3 regions of the Kitasatospora sp. NPDC057936 genome follow, and region 1 is predicted to be linked to each of the others. Evidence: riboswitches for the same ligand, from Rfam matches in the RefSeq annotation. Region 1 holds a riboswitch; each other region holds the start of a gene.
What was found. Region 1 has a riboswitch for S-adenosylmethionine ahead of ACFVU9_RS18905 (aminotransferase class V-fold PLP-dependent enzyme). Riboswitches for the same ligand answer to the same signal wherever they lie in the genome.
Positions count from the first base shown of each region.

Region 2: linked by a shared signal. The riboswitch ahead of ACFVU9_RS14740 (IclR family transcriptional regulator) and the one ahead of ACFVU9_RS18905 (aminotransferase class V-fold PLP-dependent enzyme) in region 1 are both predicted to bind S-adenosylmethionine.
Region 3: linked by a shared signal. The riboswitch ahead of thrC (threonine synthase) and the one ahead of ACFVU9_RS18905 (aminotransferase class V-fold PLP-dependent enzyme) in region 1 are both predicted to bind S-adenosylmethionine.

Region 1 covers NZ_JBHVPD010000032.1:71,690-74,954, reverse strand. The annotation lists gene ACFVU9_RS18910 (Lrp/AsnC ligand binding domain-containing protein) at 1-237, shown strand, start outside; gene ACFVU9_RS18905 (aminotransferase class V-fold PLP-dependent enzyme) at 248-1,660, opposite strand; SAM riboswitch class IV at 1,713-1,830, opposite strand; gene trpD (anthranilate phosphoribosyltransferase) at 1,940-3,016, opposite strand; gene ACFVU9_RS18895 (hypothetical protein) at 3,133-3,265, opposite strand, start outside.
Region 2 covers NZ_JBHVPD010000022.1:65,814-69,078, forward strand. The annotation lists gene ACFVU9_RS14735 (threonine/serine exporter family protein) at 1-963, shown strand, start outside; gene ACFVU9_RS14740 (IclR family transcriptional regulator) at 1,026-1,739, opposite strand; SAM riboswitch class I at 1,938-2,080, opposite strand; gene ACFVU9_RS14745 (hypothetical protein) at 2,205-2,501, shown strand; gene ACFVU9_RS14750 (hypothetical protein) at 2,721-3,137, shown strand; gene ACFVU9_RS14755 (hypothetical protein) at 3,143-3,265, shown strand, end outside.
Region 3 covers NZ_JBHVPD010000025.1:79,531-82,795, reverse strand. The annotation lists gene ACFVU9_RS16200 (ubiquitin-like small modifier protein 1) at 412-690, opposite strand; gene thrC (threonine synthase) at 714-1,994, opposite strand; SAM riboswitch class I at 2,012-2,144, opposite strand; gene ACFVU9_RS16190 (glucosyl-3-phosphoglycerate synthase) at 2,287-3,265, shown strand, end outside.

The DNA.
Region 1 (3,265 bases):
CCGGAGATCGCCGAGGCCATCGCCGCCATCGAGGGCGTCAGCGAGGTGTACTCGGTGACCGGCGGCTACGACCTGGTCGCGATGGTGCGGGTGCGCAAGCACGACGACCTGGCCGACGTCATCCCGGGCCGGCTGAACAAGGTCCCGGGCGTCGCCCACACCGAGACCCAGATCGCCTTCCGCACCTACTCCCAGCACGACCTGGAGGCCGCGTTCGCGCTCGGCCTGGACGAGTAGTCCTCAGTCCTCAGTCCTCACGGCGAGTGTCGGCGACGCAACGGCCGCCCTCGTTCCGGTAGTTCCACGCCGCGCCGTCCGTGACCAGCTCGCGGACGGCGGTCAGGAAGCGGTCGACGTGCTCGTCCGGGGTCCCGGCGCCGAAGCTGACCCGGATGGCGTTCAGGCTGCGCTCGCCCGGCAGCGACGGCTCCGGCGCGCCGCACTCGGACGGCGCCACGTCCTCGTCGCCGAGCAGCGTGCGCACCAGCGGGTGCGCGCAGAACAGCCCGTCGCGCACGCCGATGCCGTACTCGGCGGAGAGCGCGGCCGAGAAGTGCGAGCTGTTCCAGCCCCGGACGACGAAAGACAGCACGCCCACCCGCGCCGAGTCGGAGCCGAACAGGCTCAGCACCTTGACCTGCGGGATCTCCGCCAGCCCGGCCGTGAGCCGGGCGATCAGCGCCTGCTCGCGGGCCTCCAGCGCGTCGAAGCCGGCCTCGCTCAGCGCCCGGCAGGCGGACGCGATGGCGTAGGCGCCGATGACGTTCGGCGAGCCGGCCTCGTGCCGGGCCGGGCCGGTGTGCCACTGGACGGCCACCGAGCCGTCGGCCTCCCGGGCCACCGTCCGAGTCGCACCGCCGCCGGCCAGGTACGGCTCGGCCGCGTCCAGCCAGTCCGCCCGGCCGGCCAGCACCCCGGCGCCGAACGGCGCGTAGATCTTGTGGCCGGAGAAGGCGATCCAGTCGACGTCCAGCTCGGCCACCGAGACCCGGTGATGCGGGGCGAGCTGCGCGGCGTCCAGCACCACCCGGGCGCCGTGCCGGTGCGCGGTCGCGGTGAGCTCGGCGACCGGCCACAGCTCGCCGGTGACGTTCGAGGCGCCGGTGACGCACAGCAGCTTCGGGCCCTCGGGCGCCCCGGCGAGCGCGGCGTCCAGCGCGGCGACGGCCTCGGCGTGCGAGCGGGGAGCGCGCAGGTAGGTGACGTCGAGCCCGGCGTGGGCCCAGGGCAGCAGCGAGGCGTGGTGCTCGGTCTCGAACGCGAACACCCGGGTGCCGGCCGGCAGCGCGGCGGCGAGCAGGTTGAGCGAGTCGGTGGTGGCCCGGGTGAAGACCACCTGGTCGCCCTCGCGCAGGCCGAGGAACTCGCCGACGGTCCGGCGGCTCTGCTCGAACAGGTCGGTGGACAGCTGCGAGAGGTACCCGGCGCCGCGGTGCACGCTGCCGTAGTAGGGGGCGTACGCGGCGACGTCGTCCCACACCCGCTGCAGCGCCGGCGAGCTGGCCGCGTAGTCGAGCGGCGCGTAGCCGACCTTCTCGCCGTTGGCGAGCGGCACCTGGACGTCGTGGCCGAGGACGGCGAGGGGGGCGCTCGAAAGGGGGCGAGCGGAGCTCGTCGCAAGAAGGGCGGTGGTGGGCGACGACTGGGCGGCGAGAGACATGAGGATGCACTCCTTCGGAGGTCGAGGGACCCCGGGAGTGCTAGTCGTCGGGCGTCCGCGCTTGCCTCGCGGACGGTTCGCCGCGCGGCCCGGTCCTCACCCAGGGCACCCCGCCACGGACGGAGGGTTGCCGGACAGCAAGCTGGGGCTTGTCGCTGTCACTCATGACCTGGACAGGACTCTAGGTCGCGTCCGCCCGGTGGTCAAACAGGCATCCACCATCCGGACAGCCGAAGGGGCCCGCGGCGACGAACTGCCACGGGCCCCTCAACTCGCTTGTCAGTCCCGGCCGGTGGCCTCCGACCAGCGCCGCAGCAGCTCCTGCGCCGCGCCCGAGTCCACGGCCGCCGCGGCCCGCTCCATGCCGGCCGCCAGCTGCTCGGCGAGCGGCGCGTCCGTCAGGTCCAGCGCCACCAGCGCCGCCGCCGTGTTGAGCAGGACGGCGTCCCGCACCGGCCCGCGCTCCCCGGCCAGCAGCCGGCGCGCGACCTCGGCGTTGTAGGAGGCGTCCGCCCCGCGGAGCGCCTCGATGCCGACGAGCTCGATGCCGACGTCCCGCGGGTCGAAGGCGGTCTCGGTGACGATGCCGTCCCGCACGATCCACACCTGCGACGTCGTGGTGACGGTCAGCTCGTCCAGGCCGTCGTCGCCGCGGAAGACCAGCGCCGTGGAGCCGCGCCGGGCGAGGACGCCCGCGATCAGCCCGGCGAGCCGGGTGTCGAAGCAGCCGACGGCGTGCGCGGTGACCTTCGCCGGGTTGGTCAGCGGGCCGAGGATGTTGAACGCGGTCGGCACCCCGAGGTCGCGCCGGGCGGTGGCGGCGTGCCGCATCGACGGGTGGAACCTCGCCGCGAAGCAGAAGGTGAGCCCGACCTCCTCGGCCACCTCGGCGACCCGCCGGGCCGACAGGTCCAGGGCGATGCCGAGCTTCTCCAGCACGTCCGACGACCCGCTCGCCGAGGAGGACGCCCGGTTGCCGTGCTTGACCACCTTGGCACCGGCGGCCGCGGCGACGATCGCGGACATCGTGGAGATGTTGACGGTCTTGGCGCGGTCGCCGCCGGTACCGACGATGTCCACCGCCGGGCCCGGGATGTCCAGCGGCTCGGCGTGCGCGTACATCGCGTCCACCAGGCCGCTGATCTCGTCGACCGTCTCGCCCTTGGCCCGCAGCGCCACCATGAACCCGGCGACCTGGACGGGGGACGCCTCGCCGCTCATGATCCGGTCCATCGCCCACGCGGTGGCCGAGCGGTCGAGGTCCTCCCCCTTCAACAGCGCCGCCAGGAGGTCCGGCCAGGTGCGGACCACCTGCGCGGGGTCGGTACCACCGTTCGCAGGGTTCACGTTCACCATGGCTGACTCCAGCTGTTGTCGGTTCCCCCAGGGGGGACGTCCGTACGGATGGAGTCAGCCTATCGAGCGGCGGGGTACCTCCGGCCCTGTCTTCTCTAGTACTGAGACGGCGCCGCTCAGCGCGTCGCGGGGGCCCGCTTGGCCAGGCGCGCCCGCAGCAGCGTGGCCACCGCCCCGGCCAGCGCGACCGGGTCGACCGGGCGCGAGATCGCCGCGTCGGCCCGGCTCCAGGCGGCCAGCCAGGAGTCC
Region 2 (3,265 bases), on a different contig from region 1:
CTGCGCGCCGGCGGGCTCGACGGGCCGCGGGCACTCGCCGAGCTGGACGCGATCCGCCGGGCGCCGGCCCGCTGGCCGACGTGGGTGGCGGACCTCGGGGCGCTGCCGGTCGGGGTCGGGGTCTGCATGTTCCTGCAGCCGGCCGCGGCGAACGTGCTGGCGGCCGGGGCCGGCTCGCTGGTCGTCGCGGGACTGACCGTGCTCGCCCGGCGCCTGCCGTCCCTGCGGCCGCTGCTGCCCGTCACGGCCGGGTTCCTCGTCGCGCTGCTCGTCCTGGCGCTCGCGCAGGCCTCGCTGCTGGACGGCCCGCTGCGGACGATCGTCGCCACGCTGGCGATCCTGCTGCCGGGCGGGCTGCTGGTCACCGGCCTGTCGGAGATCGCCGCGGGCTCGGCCAGCGCCGGGACGGCCCGGCTGGTGTCCGGCGCGGTGCAGCTCGCGCTGTTCCTGGCCGGGGTGGCCGCCGCCACCACCGCGATCGGCATGCCCGCCTCGGCGCTGGCCAACGTGCAGGTGGCCAAGCCGAGTTGGTGGGTGATCGGGCTCGGCCTCGCGATCGCCGTCGCGGGCGTCGTGATCAACGTGAACACCCCGCCGAGCGCCGTTCCGTGGATCGTCGCGGTGATCGCGGTGAGCGTCACCGTCCAGGTCGTCATCGGCTCGGAGCACGGCGCGGCGATCGGCGGCCTGGCCGGGGCGGTCTCCGCCGCGGTCGCCGCCACCCTGGTGCACTGGCTGCCGGGCGGCCCGCTCTGGCAGGTGCTCTACCTGCCGGCGTTCTGGATCGTCGTGCCGGGCTCCTTCGGCCTGCTGAACACCGCCCAGATCGAGGTGGGCAACGGGGCCCAGTCGGTGCTGGCGGCCGTCTCGGCGGTCTTCGGGGTGTCGATCGGCACCCTGATCGGCTCGGTGATCAGCCGCATTCCCCGTCCGGCGCTCCTCACGCCGGCGCCTCGGGCCTGAGCCGACGCCCCGGGCCCGGGCCTCGGGCCTGAGCCGACGCCTCAGGCCCGGGGCCGGGCCGGTCACGGGTGGCGCAGCGCCTCGGTGAGGTGGTTCGCCGCCTCGATGACGGCCTGGGACAGGCGCGCGCCCGGGTGCCGGGTGAGCCGTTCGATCGGGCCGGAGACGGTGACCGCGGCCACCACCCGGTTGGACGGCCCGCGCACCGGCGCCGACACGGACGCGACCCCGAGCTCGCGCTCGCCGATGGACTGCGCCCAGCCCCGCCGCCGTACGCCGCTGAGGGCCGTGGCCGTGAAGCGCGCCCCCTGGAGCCCCCGGTGGAGGCGCTCCGGTTCCTCCCAGGCGAGCAGGATCTGGGCGGCGGCGCCGACCTTCATTGGGAGCGTGACCCCCACCGGCACCGTGTCGCGCAGACCGGAGAGCCGCTCCGCGACGGCCACGCAGATCCGGACCTCGCCCTGACGGCGGTACAGCTGGGCGCTCTCGCCGGTGACGTCGCGCAGGTGCACGAGCACCGACCCGGCGGCGGCCAGCAGCCGGTCCTCCCCCGCCGCCGCCGACAGCTCGGCGAGCCGGGGGCCGAGGACGAACCGGCCCTGCAGGTCCCTGGTCACCAGCCGGTGGTGTTCCAGCGCGACGGCCAGCCGGTGGGCGGTGGGGCGTGCCAGGCCGGTGGCGGCGGCGAGTCCGGCCAGGGTGATGGGGCCGGACTCCAGGGTGGCGAGGATCGCGGTGGCCTTGTCGAGCACGCCGACGCCGCTCGTGAGCTCCATGGATGGGTACTCCAGTCTCGAATCCGCGGCCGACGGGTGGGTTCGGCACGCGGGGGCTCCCCGCGGGGAGCGCGGGGGTGGTCAGCGAGAACGGGCCGGAGAAGTCGGCCGGATGCCTGCGCCGGGCACGAGACGGGTACGCGGAAGGGCCGGGGCGGGAAGCGCCCGGGCGAAGGACAGCACAGAGAGCACCGTGTCTCCTCATCTTTCCCGCGCCACGTTGGCGACAGGCCGGAGTTGGCACTGATCCCGGACGGCACGGCGCGTACTTCGGACGCCGGGTCGAACGGGGAGTTGCCGGGGCTTCGTAGGGCCGGTCCCTCCACCCCTCTGGATGATTCGCGAGGAACGATACAAGACTCCCCGCCCCGCCCGCCAAACTCCCCCTACCCCGTACACCTCCGCTTCGTGGGAGCACGGCTCCCGCCGGGCCCGGTCCGCGGGGCTCTGGCATGATCACCGGCCATGACCGACCTCGCATTCGACGCCCTGCTCTGCGACCTGGACGGCGTCATCCGCTTCTACGACGGCGACGAGGTGACGCGGCTCGAACGGGCCGCCGGCCTCGCCCCGGGCACGACGACGGAGATCGCGTTCGCCCCCGAGCGCGACCTCCCGCTGCTGCTCGGGCGGATCACCCGCGCGCAGTGGGCCGCGTCCATCGCCGAGGCCCTGGCCGCCCACGTCCCCGCCCCGCAGGCCGCCGAACTCGGCCGGCTGGTGGCGCCCGTCCTGGGCGAGGGTGGCACGGCCGCCCCGTAGGGCGTCGGCCTGACCATCCGTCACATCCTGTTCCGGTCAAGGAAGATCACCGAAACCTCCGTTCCGAATCGGGGCGCTCGCGTCGCGGATCCGGACATCTGTCACGGTTTCGAAGCGGCAGTGCCACGACTTCGCATATCCCTCACCGAGCCGCGACCGGAGCTCTACCGTTTTACCGACGGTCCCCTTCTCGACCGTCCCCGAGCGGAGGGCGAGCACATGAACGGTCGCCAGGGTCCGGTCGTGCGGTCGGGGGTGGTCGCCGTGGCGCTGTGCGCAGCCGCGGCCTGCTCCTCCGGCACGAGCCAGGCCCACGACGGCGTGCAGGACCTCGTGACCGGTACCGGGTTCGACACCGGGCAGCAGCGGATCACCGGGGCCTCGACCACGTTCCCGGTCGGCCAGACCGCCTACGTGGCCTTCATCACCGACGCGGGCGGCGCGGGCGGGACGGTACAACTCGACCTGGTCCGCGGCGGGCAGTCCGAACCCGAGGCACGCAGCCTGCCGGTCACGGTCGCCCAGGGCCGGCACGTCTACACCAAGCGGATCGACCTCGTCATCGCGGGGAGCGTCCAGGTCCAGGCGCTCTACAACGGCGTGGTGGTCAAGTCCCTCTCCCTGAAGGTCGGGTGAGGACCATGACGATCCGACCGGCGCGCGGCGCGGCGCCGCTCCTCGTGACCGTCGCGCTCCTCACCCCCCTCGTCGGCTGCGGCAGCTCCGGCCACGCGGCCGCCCCTCCGCCGAAGTGCGACACCTCC
Region 3 (3,265 bases), on a different contig from region 1:
ATCCGTGAGCGGGTGATTGCGTCGACCGCGGCTGAATGTATCCGGATCGACGCCCTCTGCAACAGGGCCCTCCGCGGTGAATTCCGGGTCCGCGTCAAGGGACAGGACGGGCCGAATCGGAAGGAACTCCGCAATTCACGCCGGACATAGCGGACGGATTACACAAATCCCCTGGAGAATTCTGACATCCGCGTGACATGTTTCCCGGACCCGGTCCCCGGGCGGTCTCAACGGACGGACGGCGGAGCGGCGGTTCGCACGGGGAGGGTGAGGGGGACCCTTGTTCCCGGCCGAGCGACACTCTACTCCCACTCGACCGGGAAATATTCCCGCCGAAATGCGAGCGGCCGCCCCCGCGCACGGAATGCGGAATTCCGTGCGCGCGGGCGGCCGGTCGGAGCGGGGCGCGGCTCAGCAGCCGCCGGCCACCGCCGGAATGATCGAGACGCTGGCACCGTCCTTGATCTCGGTCGCCAGTCCCTCGGCGAATCGCACGTCGTCGTCGTTCACGTACACGTTCACGAAACGGCGCAGCTTGCCGGTGTCGTCCAGGATGCGCGCGGAGATGCCCGCGTGGTTCTTCTCCAGGTCGGCGATGACGTCGCCCAGGGTCCCGCCGTCGGCGGTGACCTCGGCGGACCCGCCGGTGTAGGTGCGCAGGATGGTGGGGATGCGGACGGTGGCGCTCATGGGTGGCTCTCCTCGTGGGGGAATCAGGCGGACGCGAGGCCGGCGGTGCGGAAGGACTCCAGCGTCGGGCGGATGACCGCGGTCATCCCGGCATCGGCGACGGCGTCCAGGGTCTTGAGGCCGTCACCGGTGTTGATCGCGACGGTCTCCTTGGCCGGATCCAGCTGCCCGGTCTCGACCAGCTTCTTGAGCACGCCGACGGTCACGCCGCCCGCGGTCTCGGCGAAGATGCCCTCGGTGCGGGCCAGCAGCCGGATGGCGGCCACCACCTCGGCGTCGGTGACGTCCTCGACCGCTCCGCCGGTGCGCCGCGCGATGTCCAGCACGTACGGGCCGTCCGCCGGGTTGCCGATCGCCAGCGACTTGGCGATGGTGTCCGGCTTCACCGGCTTGATCACGTCCCGGCCGGCCTTGAACGCCGCGGAGACCGGCGAGCAGCCCTCGGCCTGGGCGCCGAAGATCCGGTACGGCCGGTCCTCGACCAGCCCGAGCTTGATCAGCTCCTGCAGGCCCTTGTCGATCTTCGTGAGCTGCGAGCCCGAGGCGATCGGGATGACGATCTGCTCCGGCAGCCGCCAGCCGAGCTGCTCGCAGATCTCGTACGCGAGCGTCTTGGAGCCCTCGCCGTAGTACGGGCGGAGGTTGACGTTGACGAAGCCCCAGCCCTCGCCGGCCGGGTCGCCGATCAGCTCCGAGCAGAAGCGGTTCACGTCGTCGTAGTTGCCCTCGATGCCGACCAGCTCGCCGCCGTACACACCGGCCATGACGACCTTGCCCTGCTCCAGGTCGTGCGGGATGAACACGCACGAGCGGAACCCGGCCCGGGCCGCCGCCGCACCCACCGCACCGGCCAGGTTGCCGGTCGACGAGCAGGAGAGCGTGGTGTAGCCGAAGGCGCGCGCGGCCTCGATCGCGCAGGCCACCACGCGGTCCTTGAACGAGTGCGTCGGGTTCCCCGAGTCGTCCTTCACGTACAGGTTCGCGGTGAACCCGAGCTCGCGACCGAGGTTGTCCGCCTTGACCAGCGGGGTCCAGCCGGGATTCAGGTTCGGCTTCGAAGCGACGTCCGCGGGCACCGGCAGCAGCGGCGCGTAGCGCCAGATCGACGCGGGCCCGGCCTCGATGCGCTTGCGCAGCTCCTCGGCGGCCTCGCTCCCGAACTCGTACGCGATCTCCAGCGGCCCGAAGCACTCCACACAGGCGAAGCTCGGACCGAGCGGGAAGCGGGTGCCGCACTCCCGACAGGACAGGGCGGTGGCGGGGCCGAGATCCACGGATGCGGGTGCGACTGTGTCGATAGCCATGATGGCGGAGGCCTCTCTCCTCATCTTCCCCGTGGTGCGGGCGCACCACGGGCCGGAATTGGCACCTGTCCCGCCGGGGCCTGGTGAAAGCCGCGCGAGAAGGTTGCCGGGACGTCAACGGGCCGTTCCCTCAGTCCCTCTGGATGAGCATGTGAAGTTGTCGTCAGCGGTGACCCCGGCGTGCGAAGGTCCGACCGCTGTACGAAGACTGTATCCGAAGGCGCCGAGCCCGAAAGGGACCGTCCGCCACGCGAGATGGCCCGTTCCACCCCGATCCGCCGAGGAGAGTCCCGTGCCCGCCGAACCGACCCCCGCACTCCTCCCGCAGGCGGCCTCCTGGCTGGGCCGCCGCTCGTGGAGTGCGGCCGACCGGCCGGTCGACACCCTCCTGGCGGCCAAGCGCCGCACCGGCCACAGCGTCAGCGTCGTCCTGCCCGCCCTCGACGAGGCGGCCACCGTCGGCGACATCGTCCGCACGATCCGGCGCGAGCTGATGGAGCGCCTCCCCCTCGTCGACGAGCTCGTCGTCGTCGACTCCGGCTCCGCCGACGACACCGCCGCCGTGGCCGCCGCGGCCGGCGCCCGGGTCGTGCCGCGCGACGGGATCCTGCCCCGGCTGCCCGCCGTGCCCGGCAAGGGCGAGGTGCTGTGGCGCTCGCTGCTGGTCACCCGCGGCGACATCGTCTGCTTCGTCGACGCCGACCTGCGCGAGTTCGACCCCGCCTTCGTCTCCGGCACCGTCGGCCCGCTGCTCACCGAGCCGGACATCCAGCTGGTCAAGGCCATGTACGACCGCCCGCTCGAAGTCAGCGGCTCCGCCGGGGACCCCGACGCGGTCTTCCCGGCCGGCGGTGGCCGGGTGACGGAACTGGTCGCCCGCCCCCTCCTCAACCTGCACTGGCCGGAACTCGCCGGTTTCGTCCAGCCGCTCGGCGGTGAGTACGCGGCCCGCCGCGTACTGCTCGAACGGCTCCCCTTCCCCACCGGCTACGGCGTCGAACTCGGCCTCCTGGTCGACGCGTTGGAGCTCGTCGGCCTCGACGCCCTGGCCCAGGTCGACGTCGGCGTCCGCCACCACCGCCACCAGGACGGCCAGGCCCTCGGCCGGATGGCCGCCACCATCTACCGCACCGCGCTGGAACGCCTCGACCGCGCCCACCGCCTCAAGGCCTCGGCCGACCTCGTCCACCCGCTGCTCACCCAGTTCACCCGCGACCCGGAGACCCGCGCGTTCACCGCCCACACCCACCCCGTGACGGCCACGGAACGCC